Regions from separate parts of the Actinoplanes sp. NPDC019969 genome, predicted to be linked through region 3. Evidence: riboswitches for the same ligand, from Rfam matches in the RefSeq annotation. Region 3 holds a riboswitch; each other region holds the start of a gene.
The links. A riboswitch is a leader RNA that binds a small molecule or an ion and turns the genes downstream of it on or off. The one in region 3 is predicted to bind cobalamin.

Region 1: linked by a shared signal. The riboswitch ahead of ACZ3II_RS35165 (ABC transporter substrate-binding protein) and the one ahead of ACZ3II_RS10665 (ribonucleoside-diphosphate reductase subunit alpha) in region 3 are both predicted to bind cobalamin.
Region 2: linked by a shared signal. The riboswitch ahead of cobN (cobaltochelatase subunit CobN) and the one ahead of ACZ3II_RS10665 (ribonucleoside-diphosphate reductase subunit alpha) in region 3 are both predicted to bind cobalamin.

Annotation. Positions count from the first base shown of each region.
Region 1 is NZ_JBVHFK010000014.1:91,677-95,546, forward strand. Features, by position in the region: gene ACZ3II_RS35145 (C40 family peptidase) at 1-84, opposite strand, end outside; gene mqnE (aminofutalosine synthase MqnE) at 333-1,502, shown strand; gene ACZ3II_RS35155 (hypothetical protein) at 1,524-1,934, shown strand; gene ACZ3II_RS35160 (DUF4229 domain-containing protein) at 1,947-2,264, shown strand; cobalamin riboswitch at 2,265-2,430, shown strand; gene ACZ3II_RS35165 (ABC transporter substrate-binding protein) at 2,522-3,445, shown strand; gene ACZ3II_RS35170 (FecCD family ABC transporter permease) at 3,442-3,870, shown strand, end outside.
Region 2 is NZ_JBVHFK010000004.1:206,675-210,544, reverse strand. Features, by position in the region: gene ACZ3II_RS14365 (precorrin-3B synthase) at 1-1,323, opposite strand, end outside; cobalamin riboswitch at 1,420-1,546, shown strand; gene cobN (cobaltochelatase subunit CobN) at 1,577-3,870, shown strand, end outside.
Region 3 is NZ_JBVHFK010000003.1:114,923-118,792, reverse strand. Features, by position in the region: gene ACZ3II_RS10665 (ribonucleoside-diphosphate reductase subunit alpha) at 1-1,579, opposite strand, end outside; cobalamin riboswitch at 1,702-1,910, opposite strand; gene ACZ3II_RS10660 (enoyl-CoA hydratase/isomerase family protein) at 1,972-2,979, shown strand; gene ACZ3II_RS10655 (hypothetical protein) at 3,035-3,870, opposite strand, start outside.

The DNA of each region.
Region 1 (3,870 bases), on a different contig from region 3:
GGGCACGCTGGCGGTGCCGGGGGCGGAGGCCGGGTCGGCGAGTGCCGGGATCGGCTGGAACAGCGCCGCGATGGCTGCGGCCACCACGGCTGAGCAGGCCAGAGGCCGAAAGCATGAGTGCACGAAACGCCTGAGTTGGGGGCGTCCGTACCGCGATGCCTTGCCCATGAGCTCCCCGTCCGCGTCGGTACCGACCGTCGCTAGTCGTCCCTAATGGTTCATACCGCAAGCGCCGTACCGGTGTCGATCGAATGAAGGTGAAAGCACGCTGAGATTTTTTCAGATCAGTGGTGCCAGGGGTGTCCAGAGGGGCGCGACGTACTCTCGACCGCATGGATGCGGGGTTGAAGCGTGAGCTCGAGGCCAAGGTCTACGCCGGTGAGCGGCTGACGCGGGAGGACGGCGTCGCGCTCTACGCCTGTGACGATCTGGCCTGGCTCGGCCGCCTGGCACATCACCGGCGCACCGAGCTGAACGGCGACCGGGTGATGTTCAACGTCAACCGGCACCTCAACCTCACCAATGTCTGCTCGGCCAGCTGCGCGTACTGCTCCTTTCAACGCAAGCCCGGCGAGAAGGACGCGTACACGATGCGCATCGACGAGGCCGTCGCCAAGGCCAAGGAGATGGAGGACGAGCAGCTCACCGAGCTGCACATCGTGAACGGGCTGCACCCGAGCCTGCCCTGGCGCTACTACCCCAAGGTGCTGCGCGAGCTGAAGGCCGCGCTGCCCAACGTGAAGCTCAAGTGCTTCACCGCGACCGAGGTGCAGTGGTTCGAGAAGATCAGCGGGCTGCCGGCGAGCGAGATCCTGGACGAGCTGATGGACGCCGGGCTGGAGTCGCTGACCGGCGGCGGCGCGGAGATCTTCGACTGGGAGGTCCGGCAGCACATCGTGGATCACGAGTGCCACTGGGAGGACTGGTCCCGCATCCACCGGCTGGCCCACGAGAAGGGCATGAAGACCCCCGCGACCATGCTGTACGGGCACATCGAGGAGCCGCGGCACCGGGTGGACCACGTGCTGCGCCTGCGTGAGCTGCAGGACGAGACCGGCGGGTTCGCGGTCTTCATCCCGCTGCGCTACCAGCACGACTTCCACGACTCGGCGGACGGCAAGATCCGCAACCGGATCCAGGACCGCACCACGATGGCCGCGCCGGCCGAGTCGCTGAAGACCTTCGCGGTGTCCCGCCTGCTGTTCGACAACGTGCCGCATCTGAAGAACTTCTGGGTCATGCACGGCCTATCGGTGGCACAGCTCTCGCTCAACTTCGGCGCTGACGATCTGGACGGCTCGGTGGTCGAATACAAGATCACCCACGATGCCGACTCGTACGGGACACCGCACACCATGCACCGCGACGACCTTCTTCACCTGATCTGGGACGCCGGGTTCCAGCCCGTCGAGCGGGACACTCGTTATCAGGTGGTACGGGAGTACGAGAAGGCGCCGTCGCTGGCCGAGCGGCGCAGCGAGCCCCAGAAGATCTGGGCCTGACATCCGCGGACGGTGAAGTCGATGCCCCAGCTGAAGAAGGACGCGACCGGTCGCCTGGCGACGATCGGTGACCTGCTGGGTTCCGCGTTCGCGGGCCTGGCCGTCGGCGCCGCCGTCCTGCTGGTCTTCGAGGCGGTGCTGGCGCTGACCGGCCTGGGCGAGTTCGGCGAGTCGAACGGTTGGCTGATGCTGATCCTGCCGGTCTGGTTGTTCGTCGAGGAGTTCCGGGCCGAGGGCTTCGGCGCACACCGGATCATGGTGGGTGCGCTGGCCATCGGGTTCGGTGTCGCGGCCGGGATGACGGTGGCCGGTCTGGTGGCCGGGGTCGCTCCGGCCTTGGTCAGCGGCGGCAGCGGCGCCCTGACCGGTACGGTCGTGTACTGCCTGGTCTGGTTCTACGGCCTCCGGTGGCTCAGTCACCGGTCCGGCTGAGGGAGATAACGCATGAAGCCCGCCGTCAAGTACACGCTCGGCCGTCTCGGATTGTTCCTGGCGGTCTTCGTCGTGCTGTTCCTCCTGACGCCGTTGAACATCCTGGTCAGTGCGATGGTCGCGTTCGTCGCCTCGGCCGGGCTGTCGTTCATCCTGTTGCGCGGCTGGCGTGACGAGATGGCCGAGCAGCTCGGCGAGATCGCGGCGCGCCGCACGGCGGAGAAGGACCGGCTCCGGTCGGCGCTGGCCGGCGACGAGGACGCGGCGGCCGAGGGTGACCGGGTCACCGCCGCCGACATCGTCGAGCACCCCCGGCGCACCGGAGCCTGAAAAAGCCGGTGCGCGTCCGGGCTGCCGCAGGGTCGTGGGTTAGCGTTTGAAGGACCGCGCCGCAGCGAAGCCGGTGTGAAACCGGAGCTGTCCCGCAACTGTGATCCCTGCTGGCCCTGATCCGGCCGGGAGGTCTAGCCAGGTCGCCTGGGCGCGGTCGCGATTCAGCGCTCCCGGGGAGGGGCGCCTCGCGGGCGGCGGCCGGTGTGTTGGGCCCTGTCGGCGAAGCACCACACGCCCGGCCGACAGGAGGACTCATGAAACGCCTGCTCACGACCGCGATGGCGGCCACCGCCCTGCTCCTCGCCGGATGCGCCGGGAACGATCCGGCGCCCACCCCTGCCGCGTCCGGGCCGGCTGCGGCCGCGTACCCCGTCACGGTCGGCTCGGTGACCTTGGCCACCCGGCCCGAGAAGATCGTCTCGCTGAGCCCGACGGCGACCGAGATGCTGTTCGCGATCGGCGCCGGCCCGCAGGTCGTGGCGGTCGACGACCAGTCGACGTACCCCGCGGAGGCGCCGAAGACGAACCTGTCCGGGTTCAAGCCGAACGCCGAGGCGATCGCCGCGAAGGACCCGGATCTGGTGGTGCTCTCCGGTGACGCCGACAACATCGTCGCTCAGCTCGGAAAGTTGTCGATTCCGGTCTTCGTGTCGCCGGCCGCCGTCACCCTCGACGACACCTACCGGGAGATCACCGAGTTCGGCACGCTCACCGGGCACACCGGCGAGGCGAAGGCGCTCAACGAGCGGATGGCCGCGGACATCGACCGGATCGTGAAATCGGTGCCGGCCCGGACCAAGCCGCTCACCTACTTCCACGAGCTCGGCCCGGACCTCTACTCGGCGACCTCGAAGACCTACATCGGCTCGGTCTACACCCGCTTCGGCATGAGCAACGTCGCCGACGCCGCCGATCCGGCCGGCAAGTTCGCCGGGTACCCGCAGCTGTCCCAGGAGTCGCTGGTCAGGTCGAATCCGGACACGATCTTCCTGGCCGACACCAAGTGCTGCCAGCAGTCCCCGGAGACGGTGCGGGCCCGGGCCGGCTGGTCCACGGTCACCGCGGTCACGAAGGGCCAGATCTACCCGCTCGACGACGACATCGCCTCGCGCTGGGGTCCCCGTACCGTCGATCTGTTTCAGGCGGTAGCCGACGCCATCAGCAAGATTCCCGCGTGAGTTCCCGCCGGCCCGCCGGGCTGCGCCCGGTGTGGCTGGCGGCGGGTGTGCTGACGGTGCTGGTCGCGGTGGTTCTGGGCCTCGCCTTCGGCTCGGTCCCGTTGCCGCCCGGCGGCGTCGCGGTGGAGATGCTCAACCTCGTTCCGGGGGTACGGCTGCACAGCGGCCTCACCGAGCGTGAGGTGGCCATCCTGACCCAGCTCCGGCTTCCGCGCGTGGTCCTCGGCCTGATCGTCGGCGCCATGCTGGCCCTCGCCGGCGCCGCCTACCAGGGCGCCTTCCGCAACCCGCTGGCCGACCCGCACCTGCTCGGGGTGGCCGCCGGGGCCGGGCTCGCGGTGACCGTGGTGATCGTTCTCGGACGGAGGGCGCAGGACGGTCTCACCGAGCTGCCGATCGGTGTGCCGATGGCCGGGTTCGCCGGC
Region 2 (3,870 bases), on a different contig from region 3:
CGGCCCACCCGTCCCGTTTCCGGTGCGGTTCCCGTTTCTGGCCTGGGTCTCGTTCCCGTTTCCGGCCTCGGACCGGCTCCTGCTCCCGCCGCCGGTGTGGGGGAAACGGGTGATCCGGTAGCCCTCGGGGGTGGCCTCCGCGCGGACGTGCCGACCGGCAGGGCTGCCACAGGCGCGGTCACAGCCGACCCAGTGGACCGGGAGGCCGTCGACGAACCGGGCCGCGGCGGCGGCGTCCGCACGCACGTCGGCCAGGGATTTCGCGCAGCCGGGCCGGCCGGCGCAGGCGGTCACCCCGGTCCACGGCGAACCAGGCGTCACGGCGAGATCGATTTCGGTCAGGCGGGCCGCCCAGGCCACGGCCGCCTGCGGCGGCAGATCAGGCACGACCACTCCGCGCCAAGGCGTCACCACCAGGCGTTCCGCCTGTTCCAAGACCCTGAGTCGTACGCCATCGAGCCGTCCCAACGGCACCAGCGCCGCAACCGCGGTCAGCCCGTCGTCCTGCCGCAGCGGCCCGATCAGGTCAGCAGGCTCCGGCGCGCTGACCGGCGCCGCGGCTTCCACCGGAGCCGTCGTCAAGCCGAGTGCCGCCACCACCCGCGCCGAGACCCGGGCCGGGCCGTCGGTCAACTCCCGCAGCCGCCAGGCCGCCGGCCCGTCGTGACGCTGCGCCTCTCGCTCCGCCAGGAACGCGTGTGCGGCCGCGATGAGCACCGGCACGACCCGCTCGAACGTCACCCGGACCCCGGTGTCGTGCCCCGCGAACCTGATCGCGAACGCTGCGTTGCCGGCCCGCTCATCGCCGAGCCCCACCGGGGCCGGCGCGTGGGAGGAGGCGGCGGCCGAGGGAATGCCAAGCAGGTGGGGAATGAGCGGGATGGCGGCCACGTCGGAGGCGAGCGGCACGTGGCCGATCGCGAAGAGGAACTTGCCGGGAAGGTGCGGGAGGCCGGGATCGTCCTGGATGGCCAGGTCCAGCTCGCTCACGAGGGTGCGGAGCGACGGTCCGAGCAGAGGCGGGGCGGCGATGTTCCGTACATTGTCGTGAGTCGGGGAAGGCAGCAGCCCGGCCTCGCGCAAGCGGGCCGCCACAGCCGGAGCGTCGCCTGCCCGCAAGGCTCTGATCTGGAGATTCGCCCGGGAGGTCAGCTCCAGATGGCCGTCCCCGAACTCCTCGGCAAGCTCCCGCAGCGACCGCAGCTGAGCCCCGGACAGCATCCCGCCGGGCAGCCGCACCCGGGCCAGCATGCCGTCGGCCGCGGCGTGCAGCCGCAGCGCGCCGGGGCAGGCGTCCGTGTCGGAGGATCGGCGGGCAGACATGGCCCGGATACTACGGCGACCCCCCGACACGGATTCACCTTCGGGTCGGGAGCGTCACAGCGGGCCTCCCGCCTTGACGGCGGATACCGGGGTTCGGAAAGGTTATGGGTCCACGAGCGGCGACGCCGCGGAGGAAGCCGGTGTGAGACCGGCGCGGTCCCGCCACTGTGACCAGGGATGTTCCCTGGGAGCCAGGAACTCCGGTCGCTGTGACATCCGACTACCCGGGGCGCGGACCCCGAGGGGAGTGCGCGTGTTCCTGCTGCTGTCGACGTCCGACACCGACCTGCTCAGCGCCCGGGCCAGCGGTTCGGCCTGGCGCCTGGCCAACCCGGCGCGGACCGGCGTCGCCGATCTTCCGGCTCTCCTCGACGGGGTCGACCTTGTCGTGGTGCGGATCCTCGGGGGCCGCCGGGCCTGGGAGGAGGGCCTGGACACGCTGCTCGCGGGCAGTGTGCCGGTGGTGGTGCTCGGTGGCGAGCAGGCGCCGGACGCGGAGCTGATGAAGCTCTCCACGGTTCCGGCGGGTGTGGCCGCGGACGCGCACACCTACCTGGCCCAGGGCGGCGCGGAGAACCTGGCGTCGCTGCACGACTTCCTCTCCGACACGGTGCTGCTGACCGGCAACGGGTTCGCCCCGGCGGTGGAGGCGCCGCAGTGGGGCATCCTGCCGCGCGACCCGGGCGTGACGGGCCCGGCGACCGTCGCGGTGCTCTACTACCGCGCGCACCACATGGCCGGGAACACCGCGTTCGTCGAGGCGCTGTGCCAGGCGATCGAGGCGAAGGGCGCACGGCCGCTGCCGATCTACACGGCGTCGCTGCGGACCGCCTCCCCGGAGCTGCTGGCCGAGCTGCGCAAGGCGGACGCCCTGGTGGTGACGGTGCTGGCGGCGGGCGGCACCAAACCGGCCACGGTGAGCGCCGGCGGCGACGACGAGGCGTGGGACGTCGGGGTGCTCGCCGACCTGGACGTGCCGATCCTGCAGGGGCTGTGCCTGACCAGCTCGCGGGCGGCGTGGGAGGCCAGCGACGACGGTCTGACCCCGCTCGACGCGGCGACGCAGGTGGCGATCCCGGAGTTCGACGGCCGGATCATCACGGTGCCGTTCTCGTTCAAGGAGATCGACCCGGACGGGCTGTCGGTCTACGTGGCCGACCCGGAGCGGGCGCTGCGGGTGGCCGGGATCGCTGTCGCGCACGCCCGCCTGCGGCACGTCCCGCCGGCCGAGCGGAAGATCGCGCTGATGCTGTCGGCCTACCCGACGAAGCATTCGCGGATCGGTAACGCGGTCGGGCTGGACACTCCGGCGTCCACGGTTGCGCTTCTGGCAGCACTTCGCGATAAAGGCTACAAAGTCGGAAATTTCGCGGAGTACGACGGTGACGGCCTGATCCATACGCTGATCGCGGCCGGTGGACAGGACCCGGACTGGCTGACCGAGGAGCAGTTGTCCGGAAATCCCGTGAGAATTCCGGCATCCCGCTACCGGGAGTGGTTCGACAAGCTTCCCGCCGACTTCCGGGAGGGCGTCGAGCGGCACTGGGGCACGGCGCCGGGCGAGCTCTACGTGGACGGCGACGACATCGTGCTGGCCGCGCTCCGCGACGAGAACATCGTGGTGATGGTGCAGCCGCCGCGCGGTTTCGGCGCCAACCCGGTGGCGATCTACCACGACCCCGACCTGCCGCCGAGCCACCACTACCTGGCCGCGTACCGCTGGCTCGCCGACGAGTTCGGCGCGCACGCCGTCGTGCACGTCGGCAAGCACGGCAACCTGGAGTGGCTGCCCGGCAAGAACGTGGGCATGTCCGCCTCGGACGGCACCGACGCGGCCCTCGGCGACCTGCCGCTGATCTACCCGTTCCTGGTCAACGACCCGGGCGAGGGCACCCAGGCCAAGCGCCGCGCGCACGCCACCCTGGTCGACCACCTGATCCCGCCGATGGCACGCGCCGAGTCGTACGGCGACATCGCCCGCCTGGAGCAGCTGCTCGACGAGCACGCCAACATCGCGGCGCTGGACCCGGCGAAGCTGCCGGCGATCCGGGCGCAGATCTGGACCCTGATCCAGGCCGCCAAGATGGACCACGACCTGGGCCAGCAGAACCGGCCGGACGACGAAGAGTTCGACGACTTCATCATGCACATCGACGGATGGCTGTGTGAGGTCAAGGACGTGCAGATCCGCGACGGGCTGCACGTGCTCGGGGCGGCCCCGCGGGGCGAGGCCCGGATCAACCTGGTCCTCGCCATGCTGCGGGCGCGGCAGATGTGGGCGGGGAAGGTGGCCGCGCTGCCGGGTCTGCGGGAGGCGCTGGGCCTGCCCGAGGACGCTTCCACGGCGGCGACGGACGCGGTGGAGGCGCAGGCCCGCGCGCTGGTGACCGCTATGGAGGAGGCGGGCTGGCCGACCGGCGTCACCCCCGATTTCGTGACCGCGGCGCTGGCCGGCCTCCCGGAAGAAGAGTCGGGTGCGGCAGGGAGAGATGCCGAGGCGGTGGTTCGGGTGCTCGAATTCGCCGCGACCGAGGTCGTGCCCCGGCT
Region 3 (3,870 bases):
GCCGCAGCGTGAAGAACGCGTCCTGCAGGCCCATCAGGCCCAGGCCGACCGGCCGCCAGCGCGGGTTGGACTTCGCCGCCTGCTGCGACGGGTAGTAGTTGATGTCGATGACCCGGTCCAGGTAGACCACGGCCGTGCGGACGGTGTCCCGCAGCTTCGCCCAGTCGACCCCGTCGGCGGTGACGTGCGCGCCCAGGTTGATCGACCCGAGGTTGCAGACCGCCGTCTCGTCGTCGCTGTTCACCTCGAGGATCTCGGTGCACAGGTTGGACAGGTGGATGACGTTGCCCGGTTCGCCGGTCTGGTTCGACAGCGCGTTGGACCGGTCCTTGAAGGTCATCCAGCCGTTGCCGGTCTGCGCCAGGGTGCGCATCATCCGCCCGTACAGATCCCGGGCCTTGACGGTTCTGACCGCCTTCTTCTCGGCCGCCCGGTAGGCCTCGTCGAAGGCCGCGCCGAACAGGTCGGGCAGTTCCGGGGCGTCCGACGGGTCGATCAGCGACCAGTCGGCGTCGGCCTCGACCCGGCGCATGAACTCGTCCGGAATCCAGTTCGCCAGGTTCAGATTGTGGGTACGCCGCGATTCCTCACCGGTGTTGTCGCGCAGTTCCAGGAACTCCTCGACGTCCGGGTGCCACGGCTCCAGATAGACGCACGCCGCGCCTTTGCGCCGGCCGCCCTGATTGACCGCCGCCACCCCGGCGTCGAGGGTTTTCAGGAACGGGACGATGCCGTTCGACTTGCCGTTCGTGCCGCGGATCAGCGCGCCCCGGCCCCGGACCCGCGACCAGGCGATGCCGATGCCGCCGGAGAACTTCGACAGTTTCGCGACCTGGTGATAGCGCTCGTAGATGGAGTCGAGCTCGTCCTTCGGCGAATCGACCAGGAAGCACGACGACATCTGGGTGTGCCGGGTGCCGGAGTTGAACAGGGTCGGTGAGCTGGGAAGATAGGCCAGCGACGACATCAGCCGGTAGAAGCCGACCGCCTCCGCGACGCCCGTCGACAGGCCGCACGCGACACGCAGCAGCCAGTACTGCGGCGTCTCCACGACCAGCCGGGTCTCCGGGTGCCGCAGCAGGTACCGGTCGGCGACGGTCCGCAGTCCGAAGTACTCGAACCGCAGGTCACCGGACGGGTCCACGGCGTCGTCGAGTTCGCCCGCGTGCGCCGCCACGAACGCCGCCGTCTCGTCGCCGATCAGCCCCAGCCCGTGCGCGTACCGGATCGACTGGCTGAACGACTCCACACCCTGACCACGGACTTCTTCGCCGACGTACGCCGTGAGCAGCCGCGCCGCGAGCTTCGAGTACTGCGGCTCCTCGCCGATCAGCTCCGCCGCCGTCTGGATCGACAGCTTGTCCATCTCTTCGGTGGTCGCGCCGTCGTACAGGCCGCTGATCGTCTTCGTCGCCACCCGCAGCGGGTCGACCTCGTCCAGGTCGGCGACCCACCGCTCGACCGCTGTGACGATCTTGTTGACGTCGACCGCTTCCAGGTCGCCGTTTCTCTTGCGCACCTGCATCGCATGCCGCCGTTGTTCCGGCACGCCGGTGATCTTCTCCGGTGTGAGCGTCATGCCCTCTCCTCGCGAGCTCCAGGACGCGCGAGGGCGGACACCATCCGGCCCGCGGGCACGGCGGCCACGCGGACACGATCGGCGTCGGCCGTCCCACGCGGCCTTCGACCGCCGCACACCGGCCGGTGTGCGGCGCGCTGGCAGGTCTTCGGACTCGTGGGCGTCGTACGCATGCCTACTGGCCGTCGCTTCCCAGGCTCGCGAGCCCAGTGCTTCATGACGGCGGTCGTTCCCACTCACCGCTGCGGGGCAGTCCCGGTTTCCCACCGGGTTCCCTGTTGCCTCGGCCGAGTCTGGGAAGACCGGCCGAACCAGCTGCGGGAGACACCATATATGGACGGCTGGGAAAAACCGCAACCCAACATGGTGTGTCTGATCTCTAAGATGACGCGGTGACCCCACCACCCGTGCTCGCTGATGTGACCGGCCGTCTCGGCCATCTGACCCTCAACCGGCCCGCCGCGATCAACGCGCTCACCCTGGAGATGGTGGAGATCATCGGCCGGGCCCTCGACGCGTGGGCCTCCGACCCCGCGATCACGACGGTGCTGATCAGCGGGGCCGGGGAGCGCGGGCTGTGCGCCGGCGGCGACCTGCGGTCGATGCACGCCGACGCGGTCTCCGGCGGCACCGGGACGCTGGATTTCTTCGCCACCGAGTACCGGCTGAACGCCACCATCGCCGCATACCCGAAACCGATCGTCGCGTTCATGGACGGCCTGGTGATGGGCGGCGGCATCGGGGTGTCCGCGCACGCCGCGATCCGGGTCGTCACCGAGCGGTCCCGGCTGGCCATGCCCGAGACCGGCATCGGCCTGCACCCCGACGTCGGCGGGTCGTGGCTGCTGTCGCATGCCCCCGGCGAGATCGGCACCCATCTGGCGCTGACCGGCACGGCCATCGGCGCCACCGACGCGATCGCCGCCGGTCTCGCCGACCACCACGTCCCGGCCGCGCGGCTGCCCGCGTTGCAACGCGGGTTGCGGGACGGCGATCCGGCCGCCGCCGTGGCCGCCGTCGCCACCGCCCCGGCGACCGGCGACCTGGACGGCGCCCGCTCGTGGATCGACTCCTGTTACACCGGGGACGACGTCGCCGCGATCGTCGACCGGCTCGCCGCCCACCCGTCGCCCGCCGCACAGGCCGCCGCCAAGGAGATCGGCACCAAGTCGCCGACGTCCCTGGTCGTCACCCTCCGGTCGCTGCGGACGGCCGCCGGGCTGCCCGGGCTGCGGGCGGCGCTCGACCAGGAGTACCGGCTGTCGGCCGCGCTGCTACGGCTGCCGGACCTGGCCGAGGGGATCCGCGCCCAGATCATCGACAAGGACCGCCGGCCGCGCTGGAACCCGGCCACCCTCGCCGAGGTCTCCCCCGCCGTGGTGGACGCCTGCTTCTCCTGACAGCGCCGAATGGCTCCGGTCCATGGACCGGAGCCATTCGCTGGGATCGCCCGTGTTACTCGACGAAGACCTTCACCGAGTCGGCGAGGCCGTCGTTGCGGTTGATGCCGACGAAGAACTCGCCGCCGATGTGGGTGACGTCCTCGATCTCGTCGACCAGGTCGTTACCCGGGACGCCGATGTCGCTCTCCACGTCGCCGCCGGACCAGTTGTACTGGTAGACCCAGTTCCAGCCGGTCTGGGCCGACGAGGTGTTGATCGACTTGGTGTTCCAGATGTAGTTCTCCGAGCAGTCGATGCCCTGGTCGGAGCGGTTGTCGTGGCTGGTGATGCTGCTGTTCACCAGCGTCCAGCCGCTGGTCAGCGCCCCGGACCCGGCGTGCGTCCACAGGCTGCCGAGCCGCCGGGCGGCGTACTTGCCGGCGCCGCCGGCCGCCGTCGCGCTGTAGCAGAGGCCGCTGATGTTCATCGGCAGCGTCACCTCGGAGACGGCGCCGATGGCCCCGGCCGAGCTCAGCTTGATGATCGTCACCTGGTTGCTCAGGAACGCCGACTGGCTGCCCTGGGTGGCGATCAGCGCCGGGCCGCCGCCCAGGTAGTTCGCGTGGTACGCCAGGTCGTTGCCGTGCCCGAGCGCCGGGATGGAGGTCGGCGCGCCGGCGCAGATCCAGCTGGCGCCGTCCCACGCCGTGCCGTCCCGGGTCCACCGCGACAGCACCGGCTCCGCGCCCGCCGCCTTGGTGAACACGATGTAGAGCGCCCCGCCCGGCCCGGCCACCATGCCCTGCATGACCGTGCGGCCGGCCTTGCACGCGCTGCTGTTCGGAATGTTCAGCCGCTCCGCCCCGCTCCGGTTCGTGGCCGCCGAGGCCGCCGCCGCCGGAGCGATCG